DNA from 4 places in the Intestinimonas sp. RTP31139st1_F5_RTP31139_211217 genome. Region 4 is predicted to be linked to each of the others. Evidence: riboswitches for the same ligand, from Rfam matches in the RefSeq annotation. Region 4 holds a riboswitch; each other region holds the start of a gene.
The links. A riboswitch is a leader RNA that binds a small molecule or an ion and turns the genes downstream of it on or off. The one in region 4 is predicted to bind cobalamin.

Region 1 (7,844 bases), on a different contig from region 4:
CACGATTACCGTGCCGATGATGGCGGAGGGACTGCGCTTGTAGTTGTGGAAGAACTCGGACTCAGCAGCGCGCTGGAGCCAGCTCTTGTCGGGGGCTGTGCTCTTTTTTTCCATTTCACTCATAGCGCATCACCTGAATTCGATTCTCGGGTCGATGACCGTATAGAGGAGGTCGACCACAAAGTTGATGAACACAAACAGCACGGTGGTGAGGATCAGATAGGCCACGATGACTGGCCGGTCCACCGAGTTGATGGAGTCGATGAGGAGCTTGCCGAGGCCCGGCCAGGAGTAGATGGTCTCAGTCACCGTTGTAAAGGCGATGAGCGAGCCGATCTCCATGCCGAACACCGTGATGACCGGGATCAGGGCATTTTTCAGGGCGTGACCGAAAAGGACCTTTCGGGTGGACACGCCCTTGGCACGGGCGAATTTGATGTAGTCCTGCCGCATGTTCTCCATCACACCGGCCCGGGTGAGCCGTACCAGGGAGGCTATGTTGGTCACAGACAGCGTAAGGGCGGGCAGGATGATGTATTTGAGCCCGCCGGGCACAAACAGGCTGAACTTCATTCCCAGGAAGGTCGCCGTTGCCCCCCGTCCGGAGGAGGGGAACCAGTGCAGGTGCAGGGAGAAGATGTAGATCAGCATGATGCCGATGAAGAAGGAGGGCAGGGAAATGCCCAGAATGGACCCGCCCATCACCAGCGTACTGGATTTCCGTTTTGGAAAGGCCCCCGCATATACGCCCAGCGGGATGGAGATCACGAGGGCCAGCACCACCGATACGAAAACCAGCTCCAGCGTAGCGGGTGCCCGCTGGGCAATCAGGGAGAGTACATCCTCCTTGTAGATGTAGGACTTGCCGAAATCTCCCTTGAGCGCATTGGTAACAAAGATCGCATACTGCTCCAGAATGGGCTTGTTGAGCCCCAGTTCTTCCCGGACCTGATCCCGGACCTCGGGCGGAGCCTTGGGGGAGACCAGCATATTGACGGGATCGCCGATGAAGTTGGCCAGAACGAACACCAGGATGGACACGATGAAAAGGGTGACCACCATCTGCGCCAGCCGTTTCAGGAAATACTTGAACACGGTAACACCTCATTTATGGGCTCTGCACCCCTGTTGGCGGGAGGTAGAAAGGGGGAGGAGAACGGCACCCGTCCTCCTCCTCCCAGCGATGGTTCTTACGTTGTCTTAAAAGGTGAAATCCCAAGCCAGGATATGGTCGTCGGAGCGGGGGGTGTACTGCAGCCCGGCGCGCACGCCGAAGATATTATCCTTGAAGAACAAGGGCACATAGGCGGCCTCGTCCCGGGCGATCTGATCCACCTGCTCCACCAGGGCCGCGCGCTTGTCCTGGTCGGCCTCAACAGATGCTTCGTCCAGCAGCGCATCCACCTCGGGATTGCTGTAGTGGCCCTTGTTGCCTTCGCCCATGCCGGGCTTGCCGTTATAAGTATAGAGCATGTCGTTAAAGATGACCATGCCCTCGCCGGAGCCGTCGCCCCAGCCGGCCATAAAGAAGGAGGACTGAAGATTCTCCGCATCCACCTTCTCATAGAAGGAGGCGCGGGGCAGAAGGTTCACCTCAGTGGTGATGCCCACCTTCTCCAGATAGCTGGCAATGGCCTGAGACACCTGGTCGGCGTTCATGTCGCTGTCGCTGCGGGCGTCGATGCGGAGATAGAAGCCGTCGGGATAGCCGGCCTCAGCAAGGAGCTGCTTGGCGAGCTCGGGATCATAGGCAGGACGCTCTGCATCCGGATTGTATCCCACGCAGATGCTGGGCATATAGGAGTTGGCCACAGTGGCATAGCCGTTCATTACGGTGTCGATGATGGTCTGGATGTCGATGGCATGATAGATGGCCTGGCGGACCTTTACGTTGAGGAGCGGATTGGGGTCGTCGGTGCCGGCGGAACCGTGCTCATTGAGGAGGTCAAAGCCCATATAGCTGCAGGAAAGGCTGGGGTTGGTGACCACCTGAATGTTGGCGTCGCTCTTCAGGCGATCCACGTCCATCACGGGGATGTTGGAGATGAAATCCACCTCGCCGTTAATCAGGGCGGTGGTGCGGGTGGCCGCGTTGGCTATGACGCGGAACTCTACGGTCTCCGCCTCGGGGAGTTCACCCCAGTAATCGTCGTTGCGGACCAGCTTGATGTAGGATTCCTTCACGTGCTCCTCCAGGCAATAGCGCCCGGTGCCCACGGGATTGGCGGCAATCTCTTCACTGGTGAGGCCCTCACAGGTCTCCTTGTCCAGCATCATGATATGGACCAGGCTGCCGGCAAACACAGGATAGGGAATCTTGGTCACCAACTGTACGGTGTAATCATCCACCTTCTTGACCTCCTGGAGGCGCATAAGGTACACCCCCATCTCCAGGGTGGGGTCGTTGAGGATCCGCTCAAAGCTGAATACCACATCATCGGCGTTAAAATCGTTTCCGTTGGAGAATTTCACGCCCTGGCGGAGCTTGAACTCCCAAGTCACGCCGTCCTCCAGGATGGTCCAGCTCTCAGCCAGACCGGGCTTTTTGGTAAGGTCGGCGTCGTAGTCCACCAGGGGATCGTACAGGTGAGACGCCATCTGCATCTCGGAGCTGCTGTCCTTTGCCGCAGGGTCCAGAGAGATGACATCGTTCAGTACCGCAATGGTCAGACTTTTTCCGCCCTCCTCGGCGGGGGCGCTGGTCTCTCCTCCGGGCGCGGGAGTGGAGGCGCTCTGGCTGGGTTCGTCCGCCGTACAGCCGGACAAGGCTACAGACAGACACATGGCTGCGGACAGGATCAGGGCAAGTGTTCTCTTTTTCATATCTGTTTCCTCCTTCTAAAACCTTCTTATTAGAACCTGCGCCTTTGCAAGCAAAATTAAGAGCGATGCCGGACATAACCGCATAAACATAAAATTTAATTTCCATATTTACTTTTTCATTTCAATGTAATAAAATCATAGCAGTTGGAAAATAAATTGTCAACATGATATTTATTTAATGCCCTTATTTTTTGTCGAATCCCTACACTTACTATCATCACAGGAGGGAGCATGCATGAAATTTTACGTGCTGTGTGACATCGAGGGCGTGGCTTCTCTGTCCTGCTGGGACGAGGCCCGCTCAGCCAACAGTTGTTATGCGCCTATGGCCCGGGAAATGACTTTGGAGGCCGCCGCCGCGGCCCGCGGCCTCTTCTCCGCCGGGGCTGACGAGGTCATAATAGAGGATGGGCACGGGGACGGCTGCAACATCGACTGCGCTCTGCTCCCCAAGGGTGCCCGGCTCCTTCGGGGCGTGACCCACGATATCGTGGGCCTTACCGGTATCTTCGACGAGAGTTACGACGGTATGCTGATGGTGGGCTTTCACGATGCCGCCTCGGCCTCCGGCAACCCCACTTCCCATACCATGGTGAGCTCCCGCATTTTCCGGCTCATGGTCAACGGGGCCCTGTGGGGAGAATTCGAGGTCTCCGCCCATGCTGCCGCTTATCGGGGCGTCCCCACCCTGTTTGCCAGCGGCGACGAAGGCCTGTGCGCAGCGGCGGCGCGCGCCGTGCCCGGCATCCTCACCGTGCCCACCAAGTCCGGCCATGGCTATGGTGTCCTTACAAAGACCCCGGAACTCGTTCAGGAGGAGATCGAAGGCATGGCGGCCCGGGCTGTGGCGGCCGCAAAGACCGCCAAGCCCCCGGTCCTTCCCGATCACTTCCATGTGGAGGTCACCTATCTGCACCATTATGACGCCTATGGGAGCTCCCACTACCCCGGCGCCAGCCTCCTCTCTCCCACCACTGTGGCCTTCGATGCCGACGATTACGGCGACGTACTTCGCTTTTTCTACTTTGTAATTTGAGAAACGGGGGCACGCGCTATGGCTGATATCGCCTATCAATACCGCGGGGAACTGGTGGACCAGGTCCATGGGGGCCACATTGCGGTAACAGACCACACGGGCCGGCTTCTCTGGAAGCTGGGTGACCCGGAGCGCCTCACCTTTGCCCGTTCCTCCGCCAAGCCTATCCAGGCCGTCCCCGTGGCGGAGAGCGGCGCGCTGGAGCACTACGGTATCACCCAGCGGGAGCTGGCTGTCATCTGTGCCTCCCACAACGGAGAGCCCTTTCACATCGAGGCTGTGGAGAGTATTCTCCGGAAGGCGGGACTCTCCCCCAGCGACCTGCACTGCGGGGCGGAATATCCTATGTACGTCCCGGCCGAGGATGCTCTGAAGCTCGCCGGCGTCCCCCGGGCCCCCATCTACTGCGACTGCTCCGGAAAACACGCCGGTATGCTCATCACCGCCCGTCATCTGGGGGAGCCCTTGGAAAACTATATTTCTCCGGACCACCCGGTCCAGCGGCGTATCCTCTCGGTGTTTGCCGACATGTGCGGCGTGGAGGAATCGGAAGTTCGGCTGGCTGTGGACGGCTGCGGCGTCCCTGTCCACGCCCTGCCCCTTTCCCGCCTGGCCCAGGGGTACGCCCGCATGTCCCTCCCCTCGCTCTTTGACCCAGCCCGGGCCGCCGCCGTACGCCGCGTCACCTCCGCCATGACCGCTCACCCGGAGATGGTGGCGGGGTCCGAACGGATCTGTACCCAACTGATGGCCGCCTTTGGGGAACGGCTCTTCTGCAAATCGGGTGCCAGCGCCTTCTATGCCGTGGGCCTCAGGGACAGGGGGATCGGCATCGCTCTCAAAATGGAAGACGGCGCCTCCTCCATCGTCCCCTATGCCATCCTATCGGTCCTCACCCAGCTCGGGGTCATCACGCCGGAGGAGGCCTGTTCTCTGCCCAGCTTTCAGGACAGAAACCTCTACAACAATCACCACGCTGTTGTAGGCTGTACCGAACTGGTCTTCCGGCTGGAACCGTGCGGCGTCGCCTGACCGCCGCACGCGCCATTCGGGGTGGGGGTAGTTTTCCGGCCGCGCTGAAGCCGGAAAAATACTTGCTCATTTCTTCCTGCGCTGTTATACTGAAAGTAAATCATGCGTTCAGAAAAATTTTTTGAAAAGAGGTCGTACTCATGAGTGTTCAGTACATCCACACCGACAATGCCCCCCAGGCCATCGGGCCCTATTCTCAGGCCGTGAAGGCCAACGGCTTCCTCTATATTTCCGGTCAGATCCCTGTCGACCCGGCCACCGGCTCGGTGGTGGAGGCCAGCTACTCCATCCAGACCAAGCAGTCCATGGCCAATCTCGCCGCCATCCTCAAGGAGGCGGACCTCACCTTTGCCGACGTGGTAAAGACCACCATCTTCCTTACCGATATGGCCCATTTCCCCGAGGTCAACGAGGCCTATGCCGCCTTTTTCGAGGGCCCCTGCCCCGCCCGCGCCTGCGTGGAGGTGAGCCGCCTTCCCAAGGACGTGCTGGTGGAGATCGAGCTGGTCGCGGCCTGCTGACACCCCCTGATTCTCAAGAGTCTGAGCATGGTTTCCATGCTCAGACTCTTTTCTCCCCTTGACATAGGGCGGGATTCAGAGTATGCTGTTAGGGACAATTAAATCCGACTGGTACGCAGGCGCCCATTTCGGGCAGACAAAGGGAAGCCGGGTGAGAATCCCGCACAAAGCCGTTGCTGTATAGGCGGAGCGGACCCCCACAGCGCCACTGGAGGCAACTCCGGGAAGGCGGGGACCGCGCTGGACGCCGAAGTCAGAATACCTGCCTGCGTATGACGCACATCCAAACCTCTCCGAGCCTGAGAGGGTGCTGCTACGCCTGCCTTTCAGCGCGTATCGCTGCGCCCTCCGGGACGCAGCTTTTTATTTTTGGTGAAGACCGGGAAAGGAGCTTTAGCTATGTCCGATGAGACCAAGACCCAGGAGCCTTACTGGAAGGGCAAGGGGTATTCTTTCTTCTGTAACCGGGCGTGCGAATATTTCCCCTGCCACCCCACCGACGACCCGGAGAATTTTAACTGTCTGTTCTGCTACTGCCCTCTCTACGCCCTGGGACCCGACTGCGGGGGAAATTTCTCCTATACCGAGAGCGGTGTGAAAGACTGTACCCGCTGTACTCTTCCCCACCGGCGGGACAATTACGGGTACATTACCTCCAAGTTTCAGGAAATTGCCCGCCGCATGGCGGAGTCGCGCAGACGCGGCGTCTGATCCTGCCCCTTTTACGGGAAGGGGAATCCATCCTATCTTTTCCATTCCCTTTGACGAAAGAATACCCCCGGCGGCAACAGCCGCCGGGGGTATTCTCATGCTTCATCCATGCGCCGGTTCTTCGGCGGGTCCCAACAGCAGGGGCTGGAGCTGCCGGCCCTCCAGGGCGGCGTCCACAGCGGCATTGATCTGGGTAAAATCCGCCACCAGAGAGGTGGGTTTTTTTACTGGGTCATCCTGCCGGTAGGGGACAAAGTAGACGTTCTTCTTGTCCAGAAGCGTCGCAATGTTTTTGGCCGAGCCGCTCAGGCCGTCGTTGGTGGACACGGCGAGGACCACGGGACGCCCATTCCGCCACATGGCTTTGGCCGCCATCGTCACCGACGTATCGCTGAAGCCATTTGCCAACCGCGCCAGCGTGCTCCCCGTACAGGGGGCGATGACCAGCACATCCAGCAGCTTTTGGGGGCCGATGGGCTCTGCCTTCTGGATGGAGTCGATGACCCGCCTGTCGCAAATGCGCTCCATCTCCCGCATGAACTCGTGGGCCGCGCCGAAGCGTGTGTCCGTATCGGCGCTTTTCTCCGAGATGATGGGCGTGACCGCTCCATATCTGGCCTTTGCCCGTTCCAGCGCCGGCATCACCTGATCATATGTACAAAATGAGCCGCAGAAAGCGAACCCCACACGTACCTGTTCCATGCTCAGACTCCTAACTCATTCCATATATTATAGATCGTGTCACGGATAATCTTTCCAGAGGTCACTGGGGCCACCTTGCCCGGCAGGGAAAGGGCCCAAATCGCCCTGACCCCCTGCCGCACCGCCGCCTCAAAATCCACTCCCCCCGGCTTGGATGCAAGATCGATGACCAGGCAGCCGGGGCGCAGATCGGCCAGGCGCTCCGCGTCCAGGACCCGTACCGGGACGGTGTTCACCACCAGATCATAGCCGCACAGATAGCCGTCCAGGCGTTCGATCTGCTCGGCCCCATACCCGTATGCCTCGGCCCAGGCGAGGTCAGCCCACTTCCGGGCCGCCACGCTGACCCGGGCGCCCAGGGCGTTCAGCCGGTGCGCCAACAGCTTGCCCAGCCGGCCGAAACCCAGGACCAGGACCCGGGCGCCGTGGATGGTGACGGGCAGCTCTTCCATGGCGATTTGAATCGCTCCCTCCGCAGTAGGCACCGCGTTGGCGACCGCCAGCTCTTCTCTGGTAAAGTAGTCCACCAGGCGCAACCCCCGCTCTTTCGCCTGGTCCAGAAGTTCCCGGCCCACCTTGCCGGCACAGACCACCTGACCGGGGCGCAGCGCGTCCAGCACCTGGGTCAGGGGCGGCCGCTCCTGAGAGAGCGGAGCGTTGAGCCGTCCGCCCTCCCCCGCAGCCGGGAGGGGGAGGATCACGCAGTCTGCGAGGGCCGCCTCCCCCAGGTCGGGCGCCCGCACCGGCCCTTCCTCCGTCCCCTCCAGCGCCCAGGTATGTACCGTATGTCCGTCGTCGAAGAGCAGCTCGGCCAGTTTTGCCTGGCGCATATCGCCGCCTACCACCCAGACGTTTCGTTCATGTCTCATGGCACTCTCCTCCGTTTTTCGTCTGCACCATCCTATTCTCTCCGCCTCAAAGGGTGACGGTCCGTTGACATGCGAAGCCGGGACGGGTAAAATAGAGAGGAATCGGAATGAAAGGAGCAGTGTGTCATGCTGTTTTCGGAATACGCCCGC
Region 2 (7,844 bases), on a different contig from region 4:
TCCGCAGGGGATGAGGGGCGTGATGTTCATCAGTGCGGCTCCGGCCGCTCCGGCCAGGGCCGCAATGGAGGGGATCTCATCCTGATTGACGCCGGGGACCAAAACGGTATTCACCTTTACGGTGAAACCGGCCTGGACCGCGCGTTCCAGACCCTCGCGCTGCCTGGACAGGAGAAGGGGAACGCCTTCTTCGGGAGGCAGGACGGTGCCCCGCCAGCGCACGGAGGAATAAAGCGCCGCCGCAGGTCCGGGGTGGACGGCGTTGATCGTAATGGTGAGCGTGCGCACGCCGCAGTCCGTCAGCGCCTCCACACGGTCCGGCAGCAGCAGCCCGTTGGTGCTCACACAAAGGGTGAGTGCAGGAAAGCGGCGGTGGAGCAGACGAAAGGTCTCATAGGTCTCAGGGTTGTCCAGCGGCTCTCCGGGGCCGGCCACCCCGGCCACCCGGATGCGGGGCTCCCGGGCCAGGGCCAGGGCGGTCCGCTGGACGGCATCCTTCGGCGTCAGGAGAGAGGAGGTCACGCCGGGGCGGGATTCGTTGGGGCAGTCATAGCGGCGGTCGCAGTAGGCGCACTGGAGATTGCACCGCGGGGCCACCGGCAGGTGGATGCGCCCGAACCGGCGATGGGCCCCACCGCTGAAACAGGGGTGCTCCGCCGCCGGACCGGTCAGCCCCGGCACAGGGACTCCACCTCCTCGTCGGAGAGCGGGGTAGGGATGCAGCGGGCGCCGCGGGCATACATATGGCTGGCCAAGGCGCGGAAGCTCTGGCTCACCGGGCTGTCCGGGTACGCCTCCAGAACGGTCCGCCGTTCCAGCTCTGCTCTGCCGATGAGGGGACTCATGGGAATCTCGCCCGCCAGCTCCGTTCCCACCAGGCGTGCAAAACGCAGGGCCACCGACGGGTCATCCCGTCCGCTCCGACCATTGTAGACCACTCCGGAGAGGCGGACGCCGCCGCTTTCCGCATATTTTTTAACGCCCCGGCAGATGTTGTTGGCGGCATAGACGGCCATAAAGTCTGAAGTGGTCACCAGGTACACGTCATCGGCGATCGCTTCCCGCAGAGGCATGCTGAAGCCGCCGCAGACCACGTCTCCAAGGACGTCGTAGAGGACGACATCTCTGTCCTCCAGCAGGCCCCTGTCCTGGATCTCACGAAGGGCGGCCACGATGCCCCGGCCCGCGCAGCCTGTGCCGGGTTCCGGCCCGCCCGACTCCACGCAGAGAATATCCCGGTATCCGGTGAAGGACACCGGAGCGGCAGAGCCGGTCCGAAGCTGGTCGAGTACGGATGGGATCCGGCGGCCCATGAGGCACCGGGTGGAGTCCGCCTTGGGGTCGCAGCCCACCACGGCGACCCTCAGACCCTCCTCTGCCAGCGCGGCCGCCACGTTGGCCACGGTGGTGGACTTGCCGATGCCACCCTTGCCGTAGACACAGATCTTTTTCACTGGTACAGCGCCCCCTTTTGATTCCACGTCCCCATGATCTCGTTGAGCAGGTCCTCCGTCAGACAGAGCGTCCCCTCTGCGCCGACGTAGGGACGGCAGGTCACGCAGAGCCGGTCAAAAACCGGGTAGTCATAGCGGAGCAGAGGGATCTCCAACTCTTCCGCCAGCTCTGCCTCAAAAGACGAACCAAACAGTACGGCGGTCTCAGAGGCGCGGACCCTGTCGAAAAAGTCCTCCAGATCGGTCAGCGCCTCGCGCTCCGCCTGGCAGGCCACCTCCATCCCCAGTTCGCGGATAAGAAAGCGGGCCATGCCCCGGCTCCGGGCGCCGGAGCCAATCAGGGAGACCGGCATGCCATAGAGGGCCTGAAGATAGGAGTAGACCGGGCGAAGTCCCTCGGCGGTCCGTCGGCGGAAGGAGGCGCGCTCCTCGGAAAAATCCAGCCCGAATCGGCGTTCCAGACAATGCCAGAGCCCTTCGGCACCGGTAAGGCCGTAGGGATAGTCCAGCACCTCGAAGGGAATGCCGAACCGCCGCTCCATCTCACGGGCCAGGCCCACGCCCCGGCCCAGGACCACATTGAGCCCTGCCGACGGGGCGCGCCGCAGCTCCTCCAGCGAGCAGCGGGAGAGTACGGTGTTCAGGCGGACCTTGCCATGGAGCAGGCCCCGGAGGGCCTCCAGGTCCGGGCCGGCCCGATGGTCGTCTGCACCCAGCCCCAGCAGGTTTATGGCGGGAATTTCCGCGGTGGGGAGGGGGGACATGAGCTCAGACAAGGAGGTCAGGGCGGCCTCATAGCCGTCCTCCAACCCGCCGCGGTAGCCGGCGGCCTCCACGGTCACCACTCTGGCCCGCCCCTGAAAGGCCTTTGCCGCCGAATGGACATCGTCCTGAATGATATCACTGACGCAGCCGGTCACCAGGAAGATCACCTCAGGGGAGCAGAGCTCCTCCGCGTGACGCAGGGCGCGGGACAGCGACTCCTCCCCGCCGAAGATCACATCGCTGTCGCTGATGACCGTGCAGGTCTGGCGGATGTCCGCCATATCACAGGCCGCATGGAAAGCCATAGAGCCAAAATTACACCCCACCACCGAGTGGAGCAGGACCACGCCGCCCTGGATACCGGTAAGGGCCTGATGCGCGCCAAAGAGTTTGCAGCCGTCCGCCGTTTTCATTGCACATCTTCCTTTCGATAGAGCCACATGCGCTCCCACATCTCTTTGGCCCACAGACTTTCAGAGCCGTCATACAGGGGGTAATAGCGGGTCTGAAAGGGCATCCGGTTCAGAATGAGTTCGTCCCGTGCGGTGCGGGCGGACAGCCGGTCACAGAGGCGGAATACGTTCCGGACATAGGACTCAAAAGAGAGGGAGACGGTCTCGCTCATAGCGGGGATCAGGGGCGCGCCCAGCCCTTCCAGGGTAACGTCCCCCGTGCCCACCACCGCGTCCACAACGGCAAAGACCTCACGCAGTTCCGCCTCGCCGGGATTTAGCAGGATGGGGCTGCCGCCGGCATAAAGCCCCGCGGCGTCCTGAATCCGGTCCATCAGCTGCGCCTCCAGCTCTGGAGTCAGGGCCATCTCGCGGCGCATCTCGGGGGTCAGGATCAGACAGATGTGGCTGATCGGCAGCCCCAGGCTGGCATACAGCTTGAGGCGAAGCGGAGCGGTCTGTAGCCCGCGGCACACCAGAGCGCAGCGGTAGTCCGCCAGTGTGCGGCGGGCCGTTTCGGTCTGGGCCAGCGCCTTCTCCGTTTCTGCGGCGATAAGGGGCTCCATCTCGTCTAGAAGGCCCAGCTTTTCCCCGATATCACGGTAAAAGAGGGCGATACCCTCCAGGCCCGTATAGCGTCCGGCGCCGCCGAGATGGAGATAGTCGGTGCCGAACCTTTCCTTCATCCTCCGGGCCCAGCGGACTCGTTTGACCAGGTTGAGCCGGGCGGCCGGCGCCGTTATCAGAAGTTCCAGCGGCGCGCTGGGGATCCAGCAGTGGACGGTGATGCCGCACTGGCCCAGAAAAGAACCGATTTCCTTCAGAACCAGGGTGCCCTCGCTCCCCCAGCCCACCGTCTCAATATTCACGCTGCGGGGAAGGGGGGGCTGGGGCTCCATCACTTGCTCCACCAGGGCCCAGAGCGCCTCCGTAAAGCCGCACCCCTTAAGCTCCAGTTCCAGACGGTTGTCTCCGGTGATTTTCTGACGGGCCAACTCCCGCACCCGCGTGCGGGAATAGTTTTTGTCCCGGTGAGAGAAGAGCTCCGACTGGACGGCAGCCACCCGAATCCCCTGGGTGCGGGACGCCTCCGCTACAGCGCGGATGTCCTCGTTCAAGATATCGCTCACAGGGGTGGGGACGATCAGAATGAGGGCGGGACGGTAGCGATCCCAAGCTTCCGAGACGGTGCGGCGCAGCGCGTCCGCTCCACCGCATATGATCTCGCGCTCCGTGAGGTCGGAGCACAGCAGAGGGTAAAAGGGCTGGTGCCGGCGCCTGGCGGAGTGCCGGTAGTGAAAGCCGCAGCCCCTTGGGCCGTGGAGTATGACGACCACACCGCCGCCTATCTCTCCGGCCGCCCCCACACTGCCGGAGACCTTCCCGTTGACCCCGAAGGTATGAAGCAGGGCGGAGGGATACATCAGGGTGCGAAGATCGTCAAAGAAGGGCTGGTGCATGCAGAATCACCTCTGAAAAAATAAAAAGGGTCGCATAGCCATTACGGCTATGCGACCCGAATTCGTCGCAAAAAACCAGTATGAGAGCAAAACGGCTCCATACTGAAACTCTGTCCAGGCTCGTTTCCACGCAAGCAGACAAGAGATATACAAGCATGTCTTCTGGCTTACGCGGCGAAACCTCCGCCTTCCCAAGAATGTGAACATTCTCAGTGGCAACAATGGAGGGGCCTGATGCGCATACAGCGGCGGGACCGCGCGGGATTCTCACCCGCTTCCATTTTCACCGGTAAAAACCGGAACTTGTACATATGACAATATACTACTTTCTGATCGAAAGCACAAGAGTTTTTTCATAGAATCTCACGGACAGGCGAAACGGCCTGTTTACAATGGGAGAATACTCCGGTATAATAAATTCCTAAAGATGTGAGATTTCGGTCGGACGGAGGGGCGCGATGAAAAAGCTCAGTGGAAAACGCCAGGCGCTGGTTGGATTCACCCTTTTTTCCATGTTTTTTGGCGCGGGGAACCTGATTTTCCCACCTGGAGTCGGCGCGCAGGCGGGAACGCTCACCTGGCCCGCCATGCTGGGAATGGCGTTCAGCGCAGTGGGACTGCCGGTGCTGGGCGTGGTGGCGGTGGCACGGTCCGGGGGACTTGCCGCGCTGGGGAACCGGGTACATCCACTCTTTTCACGGGTGTTCACCATTTTGGCCTATCTGTCCATTGGCCCGTGTCTGGCCATTCCCAGAACGGCCAGCACCTCCTTTGAGATGGCGGTCCCTCCCTTTGCGGGGCCGGACGCCCCCCTCGGGCTGCTTCAACTGCTCTATTCGCTGGTGTTTTTCGCCGCTGCCCTGTGGGTGGCGCTCCGTCCGGAGAAGCTGACGGATCGCCTGGGCAAGGTCATGTGCCCCATTCTGATCCTGCTGATCGTGGTCACCTTCGTAGGCTGTCTTGTAAATCCGCTGGAGGGCTACGGACCGCCCCAGGATGCGGCCTATGCCGCAAATCCCGTGGCGAAAGGCTTCCTAGACGGCTACCAGACCATGGACACCATTGCTGCCCTGGTCTTCGGCATCATCATTTCCCTGAATATCCGTGCCATGGGAGTGGAGCGGGAAGAGGATGTGGTGAAGAGTACGGTCCGGGCCGGCTGGATCGCCGGTGCCATGCTTCTGGCCGTCTATTCCATGCTGGCCCACGTGGGAGCGCTGTCCGGCGGGGCTTTCCCGGGGGCCGCCAACGGCGCGGTGGTGCTGACCAATATTGTTCCCGCCCTGTTTGGAAAAACCGGCAGCCTGCTGCTGGCGGCGATTTTTGTCATTGCTTGCTTCAATGTCTGTGTGGGGCTCATCAGCTCTTGCGGCGAGTATTTTTCCCTGCTCTGGCCCAGACTCTCTTATCGGGGATGGGCCGCGATGTTTGCGGTGGTAAGCATGGCGATCGCAAATGCCGGGCTGGACCTTATCCTTCGGATATCCGTTCCAGTTCTGGGGGCGATCTACCCGGTGGCCATTGTGCTCATTGCGCTCTCCTTCTTTCAGAAGCGGCTGGCGGAGCATCGCTGCGCCTATTCGGTCCCTGTGGCGGTTACCGGTGTGTGCAGCGTCCTCTTTGCGCTAAAGGATCTGGGAGTCCCGATCCCGCTCTTGGACGCGGTGCCTTTGGCCTCCATTGGCTTGGGCTGGGTGATCCCGGCTCTCCTGGGTATTCTGGTGGGCGTCCTGCTGCCGGAAAGAGGAAAACAGTAAAAAAGGAACGGCGGAAGGGTAAGGCTTCATAAAGAAGTTAAGGGCAAGGCAGACCGCAATGGTCTGCCTTGCCCTGTTTATAGTATGTAACCCACTATGACAATTTCGGGGAAAGTGCTCGTAGGAAAGAGCAGCAAACTGGAAGTTGTCAGTGGATTACCTGGTAACGCAATCTGAGATACGAGTTTTCCAAGACCATACATTCTTGCAATTTCAGCACACCCAATTGGGATAATTCACTTTCTGATAGCAAAGATTTCCCATCAATCAGTGTGGATGTATCCTTGCCGCCAATTAAAATGGGGGCAATAACAATATCAATATAATCAAACAGCTTTTCCCGAAGAAACAGCCCGTTTAATGTACCGCCGCTTTGTATGGTGATTCTCTCACAGCCATATTCTGACCTGAGTTTTGCAAGTGCATCAGGCAAAGACAGCTTGCTCTGACAGATGATATGAAGGTTGTCCTCATTCACCTGAAATGCCGGATGGTCTGCGTTGGATGTGACCAGCACAAATTCTTTTGAGCGGGCGCAAAAATAGCGAATACCTTGTTTGGTCAAATGATTGTTGTCGATGATTACAAAGGAAACAGACGACTTATTCGGCATTCCCTTCGAGTTGACGCCCATCTTTTTCTGTACTCTGCCAGAATTGAGCGACCACAAATCGGTTGTCTGCTCTATCTCATAATACTGGTGCAGTCCTTCTTGAACGCCCACAATTTTAGGGAAATCTCTGTCTACATCTAAATCATCTGTTGCCCCTGTACTGATTTTTCCATCAACAGACATAAGCATAAACAGCGTTGTGATCGGTCTATCCATTTTATCTCTCCTAACTCCGAGTTGTCGGTGAGATCGTTATAAAGAAACACCCGCCGAAAAGCAGCTTCTTCTCGGCGGGTGTTAGCTTCCTTATGGCAGGTCCTCCCAACCAGACGGTTCCGCCCCTTCCTTTCTATTATGCGGGGGCGTCCGCTACAACCATGAAATTGGCCAGGCCGAAGGCGGAGCCGGTAAAGATGACGTCGGCCTGCACACTGCCCGCTTCCACGGAGGGAACGATGTTTTCATAGAAGAGGGAGACACCGAAATCGGCGCGGATGGCGTCGCCGGAGACAGAGAAACTGACGATGCCGTCCCCGCACTGGCCGGTCTGGAAAGCGCCAGGCGTCAGGCCGTCCTGCTGCAGAGCGGGGTCCGGCTGGAACCGGCGGCTCTCCCCGGCGGCGATGGTAACCCCGCCGACCGACGGGTCATGGGTATAGGTCACGATCTGAGACAGAATGGCCTGATAATCCGGCGGGGCAAACCAACAATCCGTCCAGAGCATCTCGGACTCAAATTCAATGATGTGGAGATCCCAGATGCTCACGCCGGTACCAGAGTCTGTGTAGACCAGCAGAGCCAGCTCCAGCTCCAGGTCTCCGTCGAAATCGCCGTAGGCCATGGCGGGCAGGACGGCGCGGGGGGTAAGATAGCCCAGGTCCAGGTTTTTCCATTGGGTGCCCACCCGGAGAATGAGTCCGTAGCCGCCGCTGAGGCCGTAGAGCCAAGTGTCGTGGTCGGGAATCTGGGCAATGAGGTAGAGCGGTTCGGTGCCCTCCAGAACTGCGGTGCCGCTGGTTATCAGTTGAGTTGGAAAGTCATCCAGGGTCAGCGCGTCCGGGTCGAAGGTCTCCTCCGGCAGGGGCGGCTGGCTCACATCGGGAGAGGGCTCCGGAAGAACGGCGGTGTCAGTGGCGGGCGCGGCCGTGGGGGAGACAAGGGGTGTGGACTCCACGGGGAGCGCGGTGGTCGGGGCGGAGGGTGCGGCGGTGGGGGTATCCACAGGGGTAACAGTTCCGGCGTCAGGGGCGGGGGTAGAGGATCCATGTTCAGGGTCATTGGTACAGCCGGCCAGAACCAGCAGGCAGGCGGCACACAACAGAAAAAGCTTTCTCAAAAGGAAG
Region 3 (7,844 bases), on a different contig from region 4:
ACGCCCTGGACCTGTCCTCGGAGTATGGCGACGGAAAGAATCCGCTGGTGCTGAAAAGCGAGTTCATCATGTCCCTTTGTGAGCAGCTTATGGGAAGCGGTCAAGTGGGGGCGAAGGAGAAGTCCATCATCGACCGCTGTGCCGGCAATATCTATGAGGAGTATATCAAGAATTATCAGGGTGCCCCGCCTACGCTGAAGGACCTGCATCGGGATCTAATGATGCAGAAGGAGCCAGTGGCCCATGATATTGCACTGGCACTGGAGTTGTTCACCACAGGAAGTCTAGATGTATTTGCCCACCAGACCAATATCAACACCAATAACCGCATCCTCTGCTTTGACATCCTGGACCTGGGCGAGAATTTGAAACCCATTGGCCTATTGGTCATGCTGGACGCTATTTTTAACCGCGTCATCCGCAACCGGCGAGAAAAGAAACAGACCCACGTTTACATCGACGAGATCTATTTGTTCTTTGCAGGCGGCATGGGCGGCAGTCACAGCATCAACAGTTACAGCGGAGAATTTCTGTACAAATGTTGGAAGCGGTTTCGTAAATACGGAGCTACACTGACAGGTATCACGCAGAATGTGGAGGAATGTCTGTTGTCTGATACGGCCCGTATGATGTTCGCCAACAGTGAATTTCTGCTGATGCTGAACCAGGCGGCCACAGACCGAAACGAACTGTCCCGCCTGCTGGGGACCTCCAGTACCCAAATGGATTATGTCAGCGATGCCCCGGCAGGCCACGGCCTGATCAAAGTGGGCGGAGGGATCGTTCCCTTTATCAATGAGTTGCCCAAGGATACGGCATTGTATCGGCTCATGACTACCAAACCGGGCGAGGGATAAGCCATGGCCGATTTGAAAACCCGGCCCCAGATGGATAGACCCAAGCTCCGGAAGCAAGGCGCGATCCCCAAAGAGGCCGCTGCCATCCTGCAACAGCCCTTTGCAGACAGGCAGCAGCAGCGCCAGCCGGGGCAGAAAAATCCAGTGCAATATGCGACGGACAAGGTGGAGAGTACCGGCAAGCGTGGGACTGTTGCGGCGGCAGACGGGATGCGCCGTGTGGCCGGACACAAACGGAAGCAAAATCAGGCGCAGCCGCCCAGAACCGCCCCGCAGCAGGAACACCCGGTATCTCCAGAGATCTATACCCAAGCCCCGGAGACCACCTCGGAACCACCCATCTCAACGGCCCCAAAACCCACGATGGAGCGGGCCAGACAGCAGTTTGCCCAAAAGCGTCGGTTAGAAGCGGCAAGGAGTACAGAAGTCAAGCTACGCCCATCGACTATGCCAACAGCATCTGGATCGGATGGCATTTTTCCATCTGCATCAGAGCAACCCAGGGATAGCCGCGTGTTTTCGCCGCCCACTTCAAAGGAGCGTGGGCGGCGAAAGATGGTGCAGAGTACCATACAGAAGCAGCAACGGGCGGGGCAACTGGCCGAAAAAAGAACTGCCGCCTCTTCCTTCAGACACTCTGAAAAGATCCGCTCTGGACCCAGCGTTTCCGTCAAGCATCCGCCTATGGGGGTCAAGCAGACCGTCCACGGTCAAAGGGGAATATTCTCACCAGGAGCAACCCACGCACGAAAGGCAAGGCAGGCCGTCCAGCGCAAGACCCAGCAAAAGATGCTGGAGCAGACCACAAAAAAGGCGGCTCAGGCGGCGAAGGACGGTGGTCAGCTGGCCCTGCGGGCCGGTGCTGCGGTAGGTCGTGCGACGGCCTCTGCCGTCAGCTCCATCATGGCTGCTGGCGGTGGCGCGGCTGTGCAGGTGGTGCTTTTGGTAGTGATCGTCATTGGCGCTATCACCGCCTCACCGTTTGGCATTCTGTTCGCAGGAGAAAGCACAGCACCCGATACCGTGCCGGTGTCAGGTGCTGTGGCTCAGGTACAGTATGACTTCAATGCCGAGCTGATGGCTTTGCAGACAGCGGACACATACGACGATATGACGCTCCAGGGGACGATCCCGGACTGGGCGGAGGTGCTGGCCGTTTTTGCGGTGAAGGTTGCTGGAAACGATGGTGCTGACGCCGCCGATGTGGCGACCCTGGATGCTGACCGGATTTCCCGGCTGAAGGTGGTTTTCGCGGATATGTGTACCGTGTCCCATACCGTCGATGTGATCGACCACCCGGACAGTGACCCCGACGATGGCCGGGATGATAGCTGGACGGAGAAGCACCTGAAGATCGTCATCGTGCCTAAAACTGCGGAAGAAATGAAAACCGTCTATGACTTCACGGGACAGCAGATCTCTATGTTGGACGAATTGCTGGCTCACCGTGACCTTCTCATGGAACTGGTGGGTGATTTGGTCACGATCACCGCTGATGCGTCTGAGATTCTAAAGCGGCTTCCGGCAGACCTCTCGCCGGAGCGAAAAGCGGTGGTACAAACAGCCTGTTCTCTTGTCGGCAAGGTCAATTACTTCTGGGGAGGAAAATCCTCCGCCATAGGCTGGGACAGCCGTTGGGGACAGCTGAAAGAAGTCACAGCGGCGGGCAGCCCCACTACCGGCACCTACCGCCCCTATGGACTGGACTGCTCCGGTTTTGTAGATTGGGTATTCAATAATGCAATGGGTTGTGTCATCGGCCATGGCGGAGGCGCAGCCAGTCAGCACACCTATTGTTCCACCATTACATGGGAGGAAGCAGCTCCCGGTGATTTGGTGTTTTATCCTGGAGATAGCCACGTCGGCATCGTCGGCGGCAGAGATAAAAATGGCGAACTGCTGGTCATCCATTGTGCCAGCGGCGCAAACAATGTGGTCATTACCGGAAAATCTGGCTTTGCCGCCATTACCAGACCGACCATTTATTCAGCGGAGGCATCAGATGGGACTGCTTGATACACTGGCCGAGAAAATGCAATGTGAATATCTATCTGATCTGCGGTATCTTCCTCGGCCCAACATGGTGTTGCAGTGCGCTTTAGCGGAACTATCATTGGAGGAGTTTCCGGAAAGCGAATGGCTTGACGCGGCATTGTATTTGTGCGGAATAAAATGTGCTGACACCGCAGCTGCACAGCGCTCTATGCGTTCTTTTTTGTAATAGTTGTAACTGCAAAACAGCCACGAACCATTGATTTGGTTCGTGGCTGCAGCCTGTCGAAAAAGTCCCCGACAAAAGCTGGACTTTTTCGACAGGCTAATGTATAATAAGCCATAAAGAAAATAGTATGCTTTTGTCCGAGTAAGTTGGTACAAAGAAATATAGTGGCATCGTGCCCCCGTGAAAAAGCTGCCGAAAATGGCAGGTGCGGGGATGAGGAAATTCGGTGAGAATCCGGAGCAAAAGCCATTTCCGTATATATCGGAGATTGCTGTTCGCGGCGTGAGTCGGCCATTGGGGGGGGGAACCCTGAGAAGGTAGAACAGCGAGCGCAGGGCCTTTTTAAAAGAAGGCCCCAAAGGTATGAACCGGAAGACCTACGATGTTGGAGACCGGAACCGTGAAAGTGAGGCGATGGAAGTGAACACGGAAAGAGTGGGCCGTGGAAGAGAAATCTTCTATGGCCCACTCTTTCCAATTTGTGGAAATAAACGGAACTAGGTCATGCTTTTTAAGAAGAAACGCTTTAGACATGAAAGAGAAACGTCGGAAGGACAAGCGGCAAAACAGCGCCGCCGCGCCGGTCCATATCGTAATAAAGCTAGGGAGGGAAGATAAGGAAGAGCGTGCAGAGGGTCCGGCCGTTAAAATCTACAGATGGGGGTGCGGCAATGATTGGAGCAGCAGATGCTGATGGCTCTTGAGCAAATGGAGAAGACATAAGATCTAAGAGGGGGAAAACGTGTACATGAAGAAACTAAAAATAAAAAAGCCGCTGGCGGTACTGCTTGTACTGGCCATGTGTCTGGCACTTCTGCCGGCAACAGTGAGTGCGCAGTCTGCCGAAGACACGCAGGCAACCGTAGAGAACATAAAGATTGCTGAACAAGGCGGGAGCGTTCAAATCGGAGACAGACTCCCGCTGACAGTTGAATTTTCTCCGGAAACCGCGAGCGATGAGCTCGAGTGGAGCAGCTCGGATCCGACTGTGGCGTCCGTGGACGGGGACGGTGTGGTTACCGGAAAGGGGCTTGGGACGGCAACCATTACGGCCGAGACCGCAAGGAACGACGGGACAACGGCTGAGAGCACCTGTACCGTTACAGTAACAGACGATCCGTACGCTGTTCAGGTCTATATTCCTAAGGGCCTCATCGCAGAGAATGGAATCTCTTTTTATCCGACGGAGGGATTCGGTACGGATAACCGGGATACGTTTGGGGAAGAAAGCGCCATTACCGCGTATACCAAGGATGCACAGAGCGACGATCAATATGATGTTTATTCGATGACGCTTGAACGCGGAATCTACTCTTTCCGCGCCGTGGATGAGAAAGGCAACAGCCTTGGCGGCGGGGCCTTTCGGATTCCGGCCGAAGGCGGCGGGGGAACCTATCAGAGCGTAGACGACACAAAGATCTATTTGCGTCTGATTGAGTCCTATGTCGTAAATGAATACGATGGGGAAAAAGCTACTGCTGAGGACTATTCCGTCAGGCTGATGAACAAAATCGGCGTGGCGACGATGGGCGATCCCTATATAAATTCGGCTGGTTACGAGTGCTATCCCACGCTCGCATTTGTCAGTGGGAACGCACTGCTCTATTACAACGTGTTTACACCGTCCAAGGATTATGCGGTTGAACATGGCGTTGGGGCGACCATTTGGGGAAACTATGCAGTTCAGCCTGAAGAGGGAGCGGCTACCTTTGGTACAAAGCTCAACGAAACCTCCACCTTTACCATTAACGCTCCGAAAGGGGCGGAAGCGGCCCTATATACACAGGTGCTCAACTTTAACGCTGAACGGATTGACAGTGTGAAGACTGTTGATCTGGGAGACGGGACAGTAGACCATGTTTTCAATATCACACGCAGTAGTAACGTGACTTACCGCGTCTCTATGGAAGGCATGAGAACAGAGGCCGGCTTTGTGGGCAATGTCTCCGGCGATAGGCTGGAAGTCAACTTTGATGCATCTCGGTCGCCGAAAGAGTTGCGCACCTCCGGAGACGCGTTCAGCGAAAGTAGTCTGTTGCTGAATATCAATGAACGCAATAAGCTGGAGCTGGACATAGGCGAGCAGTATAAGGTGCGCGCTTACCGCGCGGCCTGGCAGATTATCCATACAATAACGGATAATATCATGGTCGAGCCGGATTTCCATTATCATGTTGTCTCTGGAGAGGACATCATCTCCATTGAGACAATGGATGGAGGCAACGCAGGCGATAACTGGGCTTGGGTCACCGCAAAGAAGGAAGGGGTGGCCATTGTCGAGGTAAGCTACGACGCGCTGGATGTAAACGACGCCGGGAAGGGCATGTGGATGACGGCCACCAGCGGTTTCTACGGCGCCACCGACCCCATTCGTACAGGGGTATTTGTGGTGACCGTGGGTGACCAATACAAAGAGATATCGGGAGTCGACTGGGATGCCGAGTACAACGTCTGCTATTTTCTGGGCGACAGTGGCGAGATGTCCATTGCCCCGGATGGGAATGACGTGACAGTCTCTGTGGCCTCTGTCCTGGGGGGGAAAATAAGCGAGTGGAGACAGGCGCCTGCTTCCGGTAAAAGCTTCCGTGTGCCGATCGAGCCTGGAAATAATGTGATCTGCATAGAGGCGGATGGAGTTACGGATTACCGCGTGGTTCGTGGTTCGCAACTTGATGTTATTACCAATAACAATGTAGAGGGGCGCGACGAGATCTACCCCGGGGATACGGTATCCGTGAGTCTGCGGGGACTCTATATGCCAATCCCTAAATTCTCCGGCATCTATAATCCGGGCTTCCCTGCCACGACCCATGTCTCTTACGAATGGAATGGAGAGGAATACAGCAGCGGCGGGATACAGTACCACATCATTGAGCCTGAGGCAAATCTATTTAAGGTGGAGATTCCCGAAACCGCGTCTGGAGCAATTACGCTGACCGGCGGCAAGCTCTCCCTTACCTCTATGGGGTCGAGCTATGGGAAGCACCGTGAACTCACCGACGTTGGGGTTCCGGCAAACTTCAATGCGGCGAGCCTGCGCATGAAGGACACTGCGCTGCCTGACATCACGATTCAGGTTTCCCAGCCCCCTGAAGGATGGACACCGGAGCAGGCGAATGAGACGGGGGATGTCTCCGCTGCAGAAACGGTAGGGACTGGCAAAACCCATACGACAAGTTACTATCCCACAGCCGGGCTGACCTTTGATCTGACGGAAGAGGAGACGGACGGGTATGTGACCGTGAGCTTTGAGGATTACGGGGTGCGGCTCGATGATGCAGATTTCAAAACGCCATTGGGTGTGATCATTGCTCCTACACAGGTTCCCTATAAGACTGGTGACAATATTGCGGAAGTCACGCTGAGACTTTTGGATGCGCTGGATATCGGCTATACAAACACCGGCTCGCTTGAGAATGCATTCTATCTGGCCGCCATTCAGAATTTTAAGCTGTCCGACGGGACACAGGTTGATTCGTTTGGAGAATTCGATTCCGGGGCGGGATCTGGCTGGATGATTACGCTCAACAACTGGTATATCAACAGCAGTACTGCGGATTTTGAGGTTGAGGACGGAGATTTTATCCGCTGGCAGAATACTTGTCAGGTTGGTGCGGATATTGGCTGTGATTGGTCGAACGGCAGTGCCGAGATCACGGGTCTGCGCTTTTACCAGACATTTGGAGAGTTGTCCCCGGCATTCGACAACAGCGTCACAGACTATACCTATACGCTTCCCGCATCGGCCGAGGAGGTACGGCTGGAGGCCATTCAGGAAAATTATTGGGCAATCCTCACTTATACCAGCAATGGAAAGACTTATAAGCCCAGAGCGCCGATACCGGTGGAGGATGGCACCGTAATCGAACTCGAATGCGCCTTTTCTGAGTACGCTGGAAATCCCCCTACAGATACAGACAGTCTGAAGATTACGATTCGGCTTGCAGAGGGAGCCTCCGCGCCGGATACAGAGCTCTCCCGGGAAAAGTTTGTGGCACTCCTGGAACGGGAAGCGACCGGTGCCGATGTCTACACCGCCACAGGTGCGATGGAGTGGGGAATTTCTGCCGGGATTACCGACGGCGCGAATCCGGAAAGCGGCATTGACCGGCAACAGCTTGTGACAATGCTCTATCGCTACGCGGAACAGGCAGGTATGAGCGTAGGAAATCGGGCCGATCTGAGTAATTATGCGGATCTGGACGTACTGGCGCCATGGGCGGAGCGCGCGATGTCCTGGGCGGTGGCAGAGGGCCTTGTCAGCAGGAGTGCTGGAAATATGCTCATGCCGAATGCCACTGTGTCTGTACGGGAAGCGCAAGACATGTTGAAAAAGCTGGCGTCGTAACATAGGATGAAGAGACATCCTGATAAGTATGTATTTATCGGTCTGCGCACCGATAAATATAGAGGTTCCCGTTAAGGGGCGGAAGGTATGTAATGGAAGCCCCGGGCGGAGAACTGGGAATACAACTTTATAAGAACAGAGGCTGAATTTGCCCCGAAGCGTCTTTATGGCGCGGGGCGGTCAGGTGTCGCGGGGTGTAAAGACCTGCGGCGCGAGGAACCAGCGTAGTACGCTGGAGACGGCTTTCAGTGGAGGCGATGATTTACCTTAGCCGGCCACTGGTTACTGTAAGCGTTAGTATGAGTACGAAATCTGTCAGCTCTCAGACGGCAGGAGCCGTCAAGGGCGACGAGTCGGTCACTGGCGAGCGTAGAGAGAGTGGTATCTTAAAACGGCGCGGGGAAGGCTGGGCTGACAG
Region 4 (7,844 bases):
GGGAAGGGTCATACGGACGGTGGTTTTCCCCCGCCCAAGCATGTCGTTTTCGATCGACACCCTGTCGAACCTGAACATAGAGCTCTCCCTGGCCAGCAGACCGCTCACTGCTCCGGACTGGCCCCGGGCAGTGCGGTGAAAAGCTCCGCGATTTTCAAAAGAGGCATCCGCTTCTCCTCCGCCACCCTCCGCAGAAAGTCCAGCGCATCCCCCGCATTGAGCTTCTCCCGCTCCATGACGGCACATTTGGCCCGCTCCAGCGTCCGGTGCTCACTGATCTGCCGTTCGACTTCGGCACAGTCCTGCCGGATGCGCTCCATGGCTCTGTTCCGCGCCAGAGCTGCGGCCAACCCCGGCAGTAGCTGTTTTTCCGTCACCGGCTTTACCAGATAACCTCCCGCTCCCAGATCTCTGGCTGCGGACACCAGCCTTTCGTCCGACCGCCCTGTCACAAAGAAGACCAGCTCCGCCAAATGCTCCTTTCGCAGGTAGGCGGCCGCCGAAAGGCCATCCAGATAGCGCAGGGGGATATCCAGAAAGACCGTCTCCGGCCGAAGCGCCTCACAGAGCTGGACCAGCTCCACGCCGTCGTTGGCTTCTCCGGCGACCGTATATCCGCCCCGCTCCAAAATCCCCCGCAGTCTCCCGCGGTCCTCCGCGCTGCTGTCTGCCAGGACAACATAGTTTCCCTTTGCCTGCATATTCCACCACACATCCCCCAAGGGGCCTTTCAACAACAAAAAAAGCGCACTCAAACACCGGACGGGTGCTCAAGACGCTTCCGCACATCTCGCATAACAGGCAGATCCGCTCTTTCGCGTGACCCGCTTGACGTTATTTGAATTATACACAAACCTTGGGCTCTTGTCAATGTTTCTTAGGCCTTTTGCCGGGAATTTTCCCAGTGGAAGAGGGACGCACCCGCGTGCGCCCCTCCCCCAACGGACTTTCTTTTCTAAAGAACGCCCAGAGCCCGGCTTTGGATCTCCAACCGCTTGTCCCGCTCCGCACGGTTCGCCGCAGAGAGCTCATGTACCAGCCATTCCGGAGCGATCCTTTCCACCAGCGCCCGTACGGCGGGGGTGGTCCATGGGCGATGGGTATCGATGCTCAGGATATGCTGATAACTCTGGCAGAACTGCTCCGCATAGTCCACCGGCCAGGGGTCCGGCAGGCTGCCTGTGTGGGCCTTTACATAGGCGCCGCTGAGGCTCTGGTGGAGGTGGATTCCCCGGACCATGCTCCCCAGCCCGCCGTGCTCCTCCAGCATTCGGCTGACCCAGTCCGCCCCTTCCTCCTGTGTCCTGAGCTCCAGGTTCGCATTCATCAAATGGCCGGTATCCAGCATAATGCCCTTATTCTCATACTGAATGCCATCCAGCAGGCGCCTGGTAAGCGCCGGCATTGTGAAGGTGAAGCCCGGCCACCACTGGTTCTCCACTAGGAAGGCCAGTGTAAGATTTCGGCCCGAAAGCAGCGTGTTGATGACCTCCAGCGCCGCGTCGACGACCTCCTGATGGTTGTGCTCCCAACGATAGGTATAGCCCTCCTCCACGGACACATCCGAGACGTGGAAGACCACATACTCGGCCCCCCACTGCACCGCACGGTCGAGATCCTCGGAATAGAGCTTCAACAGGGTGTCCGGCCCCTCCGGTCCGCCGTAAAAGGAGGTCCATGCGGTCGCGCTCCCAAACTTGCGGGTCAGCGCCCTCCGGTCCGCCCGCCAGAAATCCAGCCAGTCCGGGAAGAAGGTCAGATGGTATCCCACATGGAGATGCTCCGGGATGTTCTCCGGCAGGTCTTCCCCGCCCCAGATCACCTCCAGCCCGTCGCAATCAAAGTGTCGGCAAGCTGCCTCCAAGCTCCTGGTCGATGGATACTCCGCCAGCGTTCCAGCGGTCATCGGCATACTGATCAACTTTTTCAACCAAACGCCTCCTTTCTCTCACATGAACTGAAAAAAAGCCGTGGGACACCCCCTACGTCGGAGCGCCCCACGGTCTTCCCACAGGTGGATATTCCTGGTATGGGCGGGCCCCGCAGTGGCAGCTACGGGCCCGCGTCCTTCTTCGGATCGCCATACCAGTCCAAAGGGAGGTGAAGAAGCCACCTGACACGTCACATAAGGAGTGAGCGCCGACAACAAAAAAGCCGTATCCTCTAACAAGGATACAGCAATAGCCCTGTGGAAGTGACACAGGGGCTGCACCCTCCTAAGCGCGAGGAGGTTTCTCGTGCGCCATACACAGGCAGGTATTCTGACTTAGGTGTCAAACGCGCTCCCCGCCTTCCCAGAGTTCTCACTCCAGTGACATCTTGGGGGTCCGCTTCACCAATACAGCAACGGCTTTGTGCGGGATTCTCACCCGACTTCCCTTTTGAGCAAATGGGATCAGCACCTGCGTACCACTTATGATTCAGTTGTCAGCTTGGCTGATTTTATTATAATCTCCTCTTCAACCCCTGTCAAGGGGAAAAGGAAAAATCTGAAAGACAATATCCCCCCGCCGCCCAATGGGCGGCGGGGGGATGGGAAGGAGGTCCCGCTTCCTTACTGCCAGTCGGCAGGGAACACGGTATAGGCGTATTTGGCGTGATCGGGGGTGCTGAAATGGATATGGCTACCCTTGGGGATGTAGATGACGTCTCCGGCATCTCCGCCTACCACACGCCCGTCGATCTTGATCTCCAGACGGCCTTCCAGCACGATGTCCCACTCGTCATAGGTCAGGGTCCACTCGAAGTCGGCTCCGTCGGTGAGCTCCATGATGCCGCAACCCATGCGGGGCGCCTCTTCCAGAGTGGCCACATCCTTGAGCTTGACGTCGTTCCGCCCCTCAAAGGGCTCCAGCTTCACGGTGGAGGTCTTGACGCTGAGTACGCCGCTGGGATCCACGTGCTTCTCAAAGCCACAGCCGCAGGAGGACGCGGCGGCCGTCTCCGAGAGGACCTTTTCCACGATGCTGCGGATGAGTTCTTCACTTACATTCATAGCGATTCCTTACCTTTCCAGGCGGTCTTGTTGTCAGAACTTTACGTTCTCGATCTTAGCCAGCAGTTTGGGGGCCAGAATATTGGCCACGATAATGGCGGTAACACCAGCCACCAGCTTGCCCACGATCACAGGGAAGATCATGTCGGGGTTGTTGCCGGCGGTAAAGCCCAGGTGATCGCCGAACACAAAGGCGGCAGACACGGCGAAGGCCACGTTCAGCAGCTTGCCCTTCGGGTTCATCTCGCCCATGATGTTGAACATGGCGATGTTGTTGGCCAGGTTGGCCACCATGCCGGCAGAGCCCTGCTCGTTCATGCCCAGAGCGGCACCGATCTTCTCCAGGGGCTTGCCGAAGGTACGGGTGATCCACTCCACCATGGGGAACGCGCCGATGAGGACGATGGCGATCTGACCGCAGGTCAGCAGGCCGCTGTCCAGGCCACGGGAGCCGTCGGCGGGGTTCTCCACCATGATGTGGAACACAGGGAACATGATACCGGTGATTTGCTCGAACACCGCGATGGCGGTGAGGGCGGTGATCACGATGGTAACGCCGGTGCCGAACTTGTTAAAGCCGTTGATCATGGGGCCGGGGGCGAACCACAGGCCGAGGACGATCAGGGCCGCGATGATGATTACGGGGATCAGGTTCTGGATGATGGTGATGAAGTTGAGGTGATACTCTGGGGCCAGGGTATTCATCATCAGGCCGCCGACAATACAGCCGATGGGCACGGTGATGAGACCGGCCAGGACGCCGGCACCCAGATAGCCACGGTCTTCCTTCTTGATGATGCCCAGAGCCACGGGGATGGTAAACACGATGGTGGGGCCCATCATGGTGCCCAGAATCAGGCCGGCAAAGTTTCCAATGGCTACGTCGCCCTCGGCCAGCTGCATGGCCAGAGGATAACCGCCCATGTCACAGGCCAGCAGGGTGGTGGCGAACATGGCGGGGCTGGCTCCGAAGATGCCGTAAATGGGCTTCAGGATGGGGCCCAGCAGCATAGACAGCACCGGGGCGGCCGCCACAACGCCGGCCATGGACATGGCCAGAGGGCCCATGGCGTTGAAGCCTTCCTCAAACTTTTCGCCGTAACCCAGCTTGTTGCCGCAGATCTTATCGATGGCGCCCACGAGCATGAAGATCATCATGATCATCATGATCACGGAGTTGATGGAAATACCGGAGATCCATGCGGAAATACTCTCGGTAAAGACACTGGGGTCGGCAGCAGCAATCAGTTCACTAAAATCCATATTATGCTCCTTCTCCTTCTCTTGATGAATCGGTTTCGGAGGGCTGCCCCTCCGTTTTGCTTACAGCAGGGACTGGAACAGCTTAGGCGACGGCCTGGGGATGACCGTGGTGCCCACCAGGAGCTCCGCCTCCCGCTCCGCCGCGGCCACAGCCGCCCGGACCGCACCCACATCACCGGTCAGGGTCACATAGCCCTTGCCGCCGATGGCGTAGCCGATGCGGACCTCAATGAGGGTGATATTGGCCGCCTTGGCAGCCACATCGGCGGCCGTAATGGCGGAGGCCACAGAGTAAAACTCCAGAACGCCCACGGCGCCCGGCTTTTCTACCTGCGTGGTCATGCTGATGGCCTGAATGACCTGAGGGTGCACGTTGGGGAGGGTCAGGGTGTCCACCACGCACTCTCCGCCCCGCTTGATTCCCTCAGCCATGGAGGCTTTTACGTCGCCAGTGTCGCCGGCGATCAGGATCATGTACTTGCCAGGGCAGACGGTGGAGGAGCGGATGAGGTCCACCTGGGCCGCCTTCACCATGTAATCGCAGGTTTCGATGCCCCTGGCGATGCTGTTGAGTTCCACCATGCCGATGGCAAGTCTGCTGGCGTTTCCCATGCTTCTCACTCCTTCCGACCGCGGATGCGGGCGCCTTTTTCGGTGATCTCCTCCACCACGCCGGAAATGCTGGCGTGGATATTCGCAGACAGGCCTTCCGCCGCCTGCGCCAACAATTCGCCTTTCTCCACATGGTCGCCCGCTGCCTTTACCGGGATTGCGGGCTTCCCAATGTGCTGTGAGAAGGGGACGAACACTGTCTCTGGGTGCAGTTCCTTACACGTATGGGCGTGGAGACCGTAATATTGGCTGAGGCCCAGACGAGCCACCAGCCGGTCCGTGGGCGTGTGCCGCTGATCCACAAACTCTCTTGCCTGCGGCTCCATGTTCCGCGGGACCTGGATACCACGGGAGCGGAGCTGCCCTTTGATGTACTGGTTCACTTTTCTCGGAGAGAGCCCCATGGGGCAGGCGAACATCTCACAAACGCCGCAGTCGCAGCAGTTTGCCGCATCTCCAAACGCCCGGAGATATTCCTCGTTGTCCTCCATCCTCTCCTCACGCCAGAGATTCCGCATCACCAGATTGGGGCGGATCTGGTGACCAATGAGGTAGCGGGGGCAGAGGTCGGTGCACATGCGGCACTGAATGCAGGCGCTTCTGGTCTGATGCCGGATGGCTGCCATAGGGAGTGCCGCCCGGCGGAACAAATAGTGGTCCTTGGGAAGGACAATGATATTGCCAGTAGTCTTGGTGACCACAGCCGCCTCAATGGCCGCCTGGTCCTCCAGAACCTTGCCCATCATGGGTCCGCCCAGGATCAAAGAATACGCGCCGATGGTCGGCTCTGCCGCCGCCACACACTCGGTAATGGCGGTGCCCACGGGAACGTGGAGCATGATGGGAGCCTTTACCTCGCCCACCACGGAGAGGAACTTATCGGTAACGTTTTTACCCTGCAGGGCGTCGAAGATATTGAGCAGGGTGCCCACGTTGTCCACTACGCATCCCACGTCCAGTGGGAGGCCCCGCTCCGGGACCGAGCGGCCCGTGACCTGCTGGACCATGGTCTGCTCGTCGCCTGCGGGATAGAAGGTCCCCATCTCAAATATCTCCACTTGGGCGCCCATGCGCCCGATGGCATCGGAAAGTGCGGCAATCTCAGCCCTATACTTTCCTTTCAATGCGATCACCGCCCGTTCGGCCCCCAGATGGGTGGCCACGGCGGCCACTGCGGCGATGATCTCGTCCGCATAGGTGCGGCACAGATATTTATCTGTCTCGATGAGAGGCTCGCACTCTGCGGCGTTGACCACAAAGCATTCGGCCTTGGCGTTCAGCTTGACGTGGGTGGGAAACCCAGCGCCGCCTGCGCCGACGATACCGGCTGCCTTGACTGCTTCGGTCAGATTCATGCTTTCACCGCCTTAATCCCTTACCTTAGTCCAAAATGCTGGAGTCGATCTCCTGGTCGTCCACGATACCCACCACAGTGGCGTCAACGGGGACCGCCATGTCCCCGGCCGCGCTCCGGGCCGAGCTTCCGCCGACGATGATGACCGTCTCGCCCACACCGGCGCCGATGATATCGGCGGCCACGATGGGCGTCTTGTCTTTGGAGCCGTCCAGGATATTGATGGGCTGCACGATGAGCAGCTTATAGCCGGCCAGCTTTTCCTCTTTGCGGGTAGCCCAGATGTTGCCGATGACTTTTGCGACTTTCATATGCTGTCCCCCTGTTTGACTGTTGGGCGGCCAGGCCCGGGAGAGCGCAGGGCGCTCTCCCGATCCCCGGCGTCATCACGCCTCGTCCTTGACGATGCTCATGCCGCGGTCTTTGGCGGCGTCCTTTGCAAGGGCGGTGATGATACATTTCTCGCTGATGCGGATACAGGTGACCCCGGCCATATTGGCCTCAATCAGATCCTTTTCGGTGAGTACCCGCTTGTCGATGCGCAGTTCCTTTTGCTCTGCGCACATCGGCGCCGAGCAGGCGCACTCCGGCACCGCAGGCGCTGCCGCCGGAACGGGGGCGGGTTCCGCCGCGCCGAGAATGACCTGTTCCAGGCTGGCCTGCGCACAGACGACCACGCCGGAGGCCACCAACAGATCCAGCTTCTGCTGCATCATATGATAGTAGGCAGCGGGTGCCGTCTCCTTGTACTGGTACAACTCCACCTCTTCGGTGGGAACGTAGACCTTTTTACCTGAGAGGATGGCTTGGGAGGCAAGACGGGTATATGCGCTGTCACAGGTGCCCGACGCCAGCTTACAAAGGGCGTCGCAGGTCAGGTTGAAGAGGATCACGGCCTCAAAGTTGTTCAAATCCACTTCATAGTGGTGCATGAGCGCGCAATCCGTGCTGTAGTGGGCTTTCAGGGCCTCGCTTTCCAGCATGGCATGGCAGGCTGTACCGTGATCCTGGGTGAGGATCAGCAGTCCTGGCTTGTCGCCGCAGTCACCGCACTCCCCACAATCGGCGCTGCCGCCTTCCGCTTCTGAAATCTTCTCGGCTACGCGCCGCAAGATCTCATCCACGATAGCATTATGATCCATGCCTTCCCCTCCTTTCTAAAAACATTCAGATTTTGCAGTTCATGGCGATACCCGCAGGCGTCACCAGGAACGGGTTTGCCGGCTTGATGGTCCTGATCCCCGTCTCTTTTTCGAAGATCTTTTCGATCCCCGTCAGACAACAGGTGCCGCCGCACAGATAGATGGCGTCGGTGTGTTCCTTATCGATATAGCGGTTCACAATGGACGCCATCTTCTCGACGACCGCCTTTACCACCGGCAGAATCTCCTTGTGGCGGGAATAATCCTGCTTGATGGCCTCGGCCTCCTGGAAGGGGACGTGGAAATTTCCCGCCAGTACCAAGGTGAGATGGGTGCCTCCGGTGGGCTCATCCTCAATCTGGACCACCTTACCGTCCTTCAGGATGGCAAGGCCGGTGGTCCCGCCGCCGATGTCCACCACCACGCCATCCTCGATCTGGTAGATCGAGTTGGCGGCGGAGGGCTCATCCAGGACGTT

Region 1: linked by a shared signal. The riboswitch ahead of ABUA09_RS10885 (cysteine-rich small domain-containing protein) and the one ahead of ABUA09_RS16890 (apurinic/apyrimidinic endonuclease family protein) in region 4 are both predicted to bind cobalamin.
Region 2: linked by a shared signal. The riboswitch ahead of ABUA09_RS05635 (nitrogenase component 1) and the one ahead of ABUA09_RS16890 (apurinic/apyrimidinic endonuclease family protein) in region 4 are both predicted to bind cobalamin.
Region 3: linked by a shared signal. The riboswitch ahead of ABUA09_RS09520 (Ig-like domain-containing protein) and the one ahead of ABUA09_RS16890 (apurinic/apyrimidinic endonuclease family protein) in region 4 are both predicted to bind cobalamin.

The regions. Positions count from the first base shown of each region.
Region 1 covers NZ_JBCOAQ010000016.1:909-8,752, reverse strand. The annotation lists gene ABUA09_RS10915 (ABC transporter permease) at 1-123, opposite strand, end outside; gene ABUA09_RS10910 (ABC transporter permease) at 130-1,095, opposite strand; gene ABUA09_RS10905 (ABC transporter substrate-binding protein) at 1,201-2,823, opposite strand; gene ABUA09_RS10900 (M55 family metallopeptidase) at 3,059-3,859, shown strand; gene ABUA09_RS10895 (asparaginase) at 3,878-4,891, shown strand; gene ABUA09_RS10890 (RidA family protein) at 5,032-5,412, shown strand; cobalamin riboswitch at 5,513-5,696, shown strand; gene ABUA09_RS10885 (cysteine-rich small domain-containing protein) at 5,812-6,123, shown strand; gene ABUA09_RS10880 (dipicolinate synthase subunit B) at 6,226-6,825, opposite strand; gene dpsA (dipicolinate synthase subunit DpsA) at 6,828-7,694, opposite strand; gene ABUA09_RS10870 (TIGR04255 family protein) at 7,821-7,844, shown strand, end outside.
Region 2 covers NZ_JBCOAQ010000005.1:24,529-32,372, reverse strand. The annotation lists gene ABUA09_RS05650 (radical SAM protein) at 1-681, opposite strand, end outside; gene ABUA09_RS05645 (nucleotide-binding protein) at 669-1,454, opposite strand; gene ABUA09_RS05640 (nitrogenase component 1) at 1,451-2,632, opposite strand; gene ABUA09_RS05635 (nitrogenase component 1) at 2,629-4,131, opposite strand; cobalamin riboswitch at 4,267-4,453, opposite strand; gene brnQ (branched-chain amino acid transport system II carrier protein) at 4,590-5,888, shown strand; gene ABUA09_RS05625 (dihydrofolate reductase family protein) at 6,037-6,717, opposite strand; gene ABUA09_RS05620 (hypothetical protein) at 6,854-7,837, opposite strand.
Region 3 covers NZ_JBCOAQ010000012.1:21,354-29,197, reverse strand. The annotation lists gene ABUA09_RS09530 (VirB4-like conjugal transfer ATPase, CD1110 family) at 1-857, shown strand, start outside; gene ABUA09_RS09525 (NlpC/P60 family protein) at 861-2,873, shown strand; cobalamin riboswitch at 3,232-3,477, shown strand; gene ABUA09_RS09520 (Ig-like domain-containing protein) at 3,827-7,426, shown strand.
Region 4 covers NZ_JBCOAQ010000051.1:4,251-12,094, reverse strand. The annotation lists gene ABUA09_RS16895 (ANTAR domain-containing response regulator) at 105-701, opposite strand; gene ABUA09_RS16890 (apurinic/apyrimidinic endonuclease family protein) at 956-1,930, opposite strand; cobalamin riboswitch at 2,235-2,421, opposite strand; gene ABUA09_RS16885 (EutQ-related cupin domain-containing protein) at 2,555-2,995, opposite strand; gene ABUA09_RS16880 (ethanolamine utilization protein EutH) at 3,029-4,258, opposite strand; gene ABUA09_RS16875 (BMC domain-containing protein) at 4,319-4,870, opposite strand; gene ABUA09_RS16870 (4Fe-4S dicluster domain-containing protein) at 4,876-6,225, opposite strand; gene ABUA09_RS16865 (EutN/CcmL family microcompartment protein) at 6,251-6,535, opposite strand; gene ABUA09_RS16860 (hypothetical protein) at 6,611-7,366, opposite strand; gene eutJ (ethanolamine utilization protein EutJ) at 7,392-7,844, opposite strand, start outside.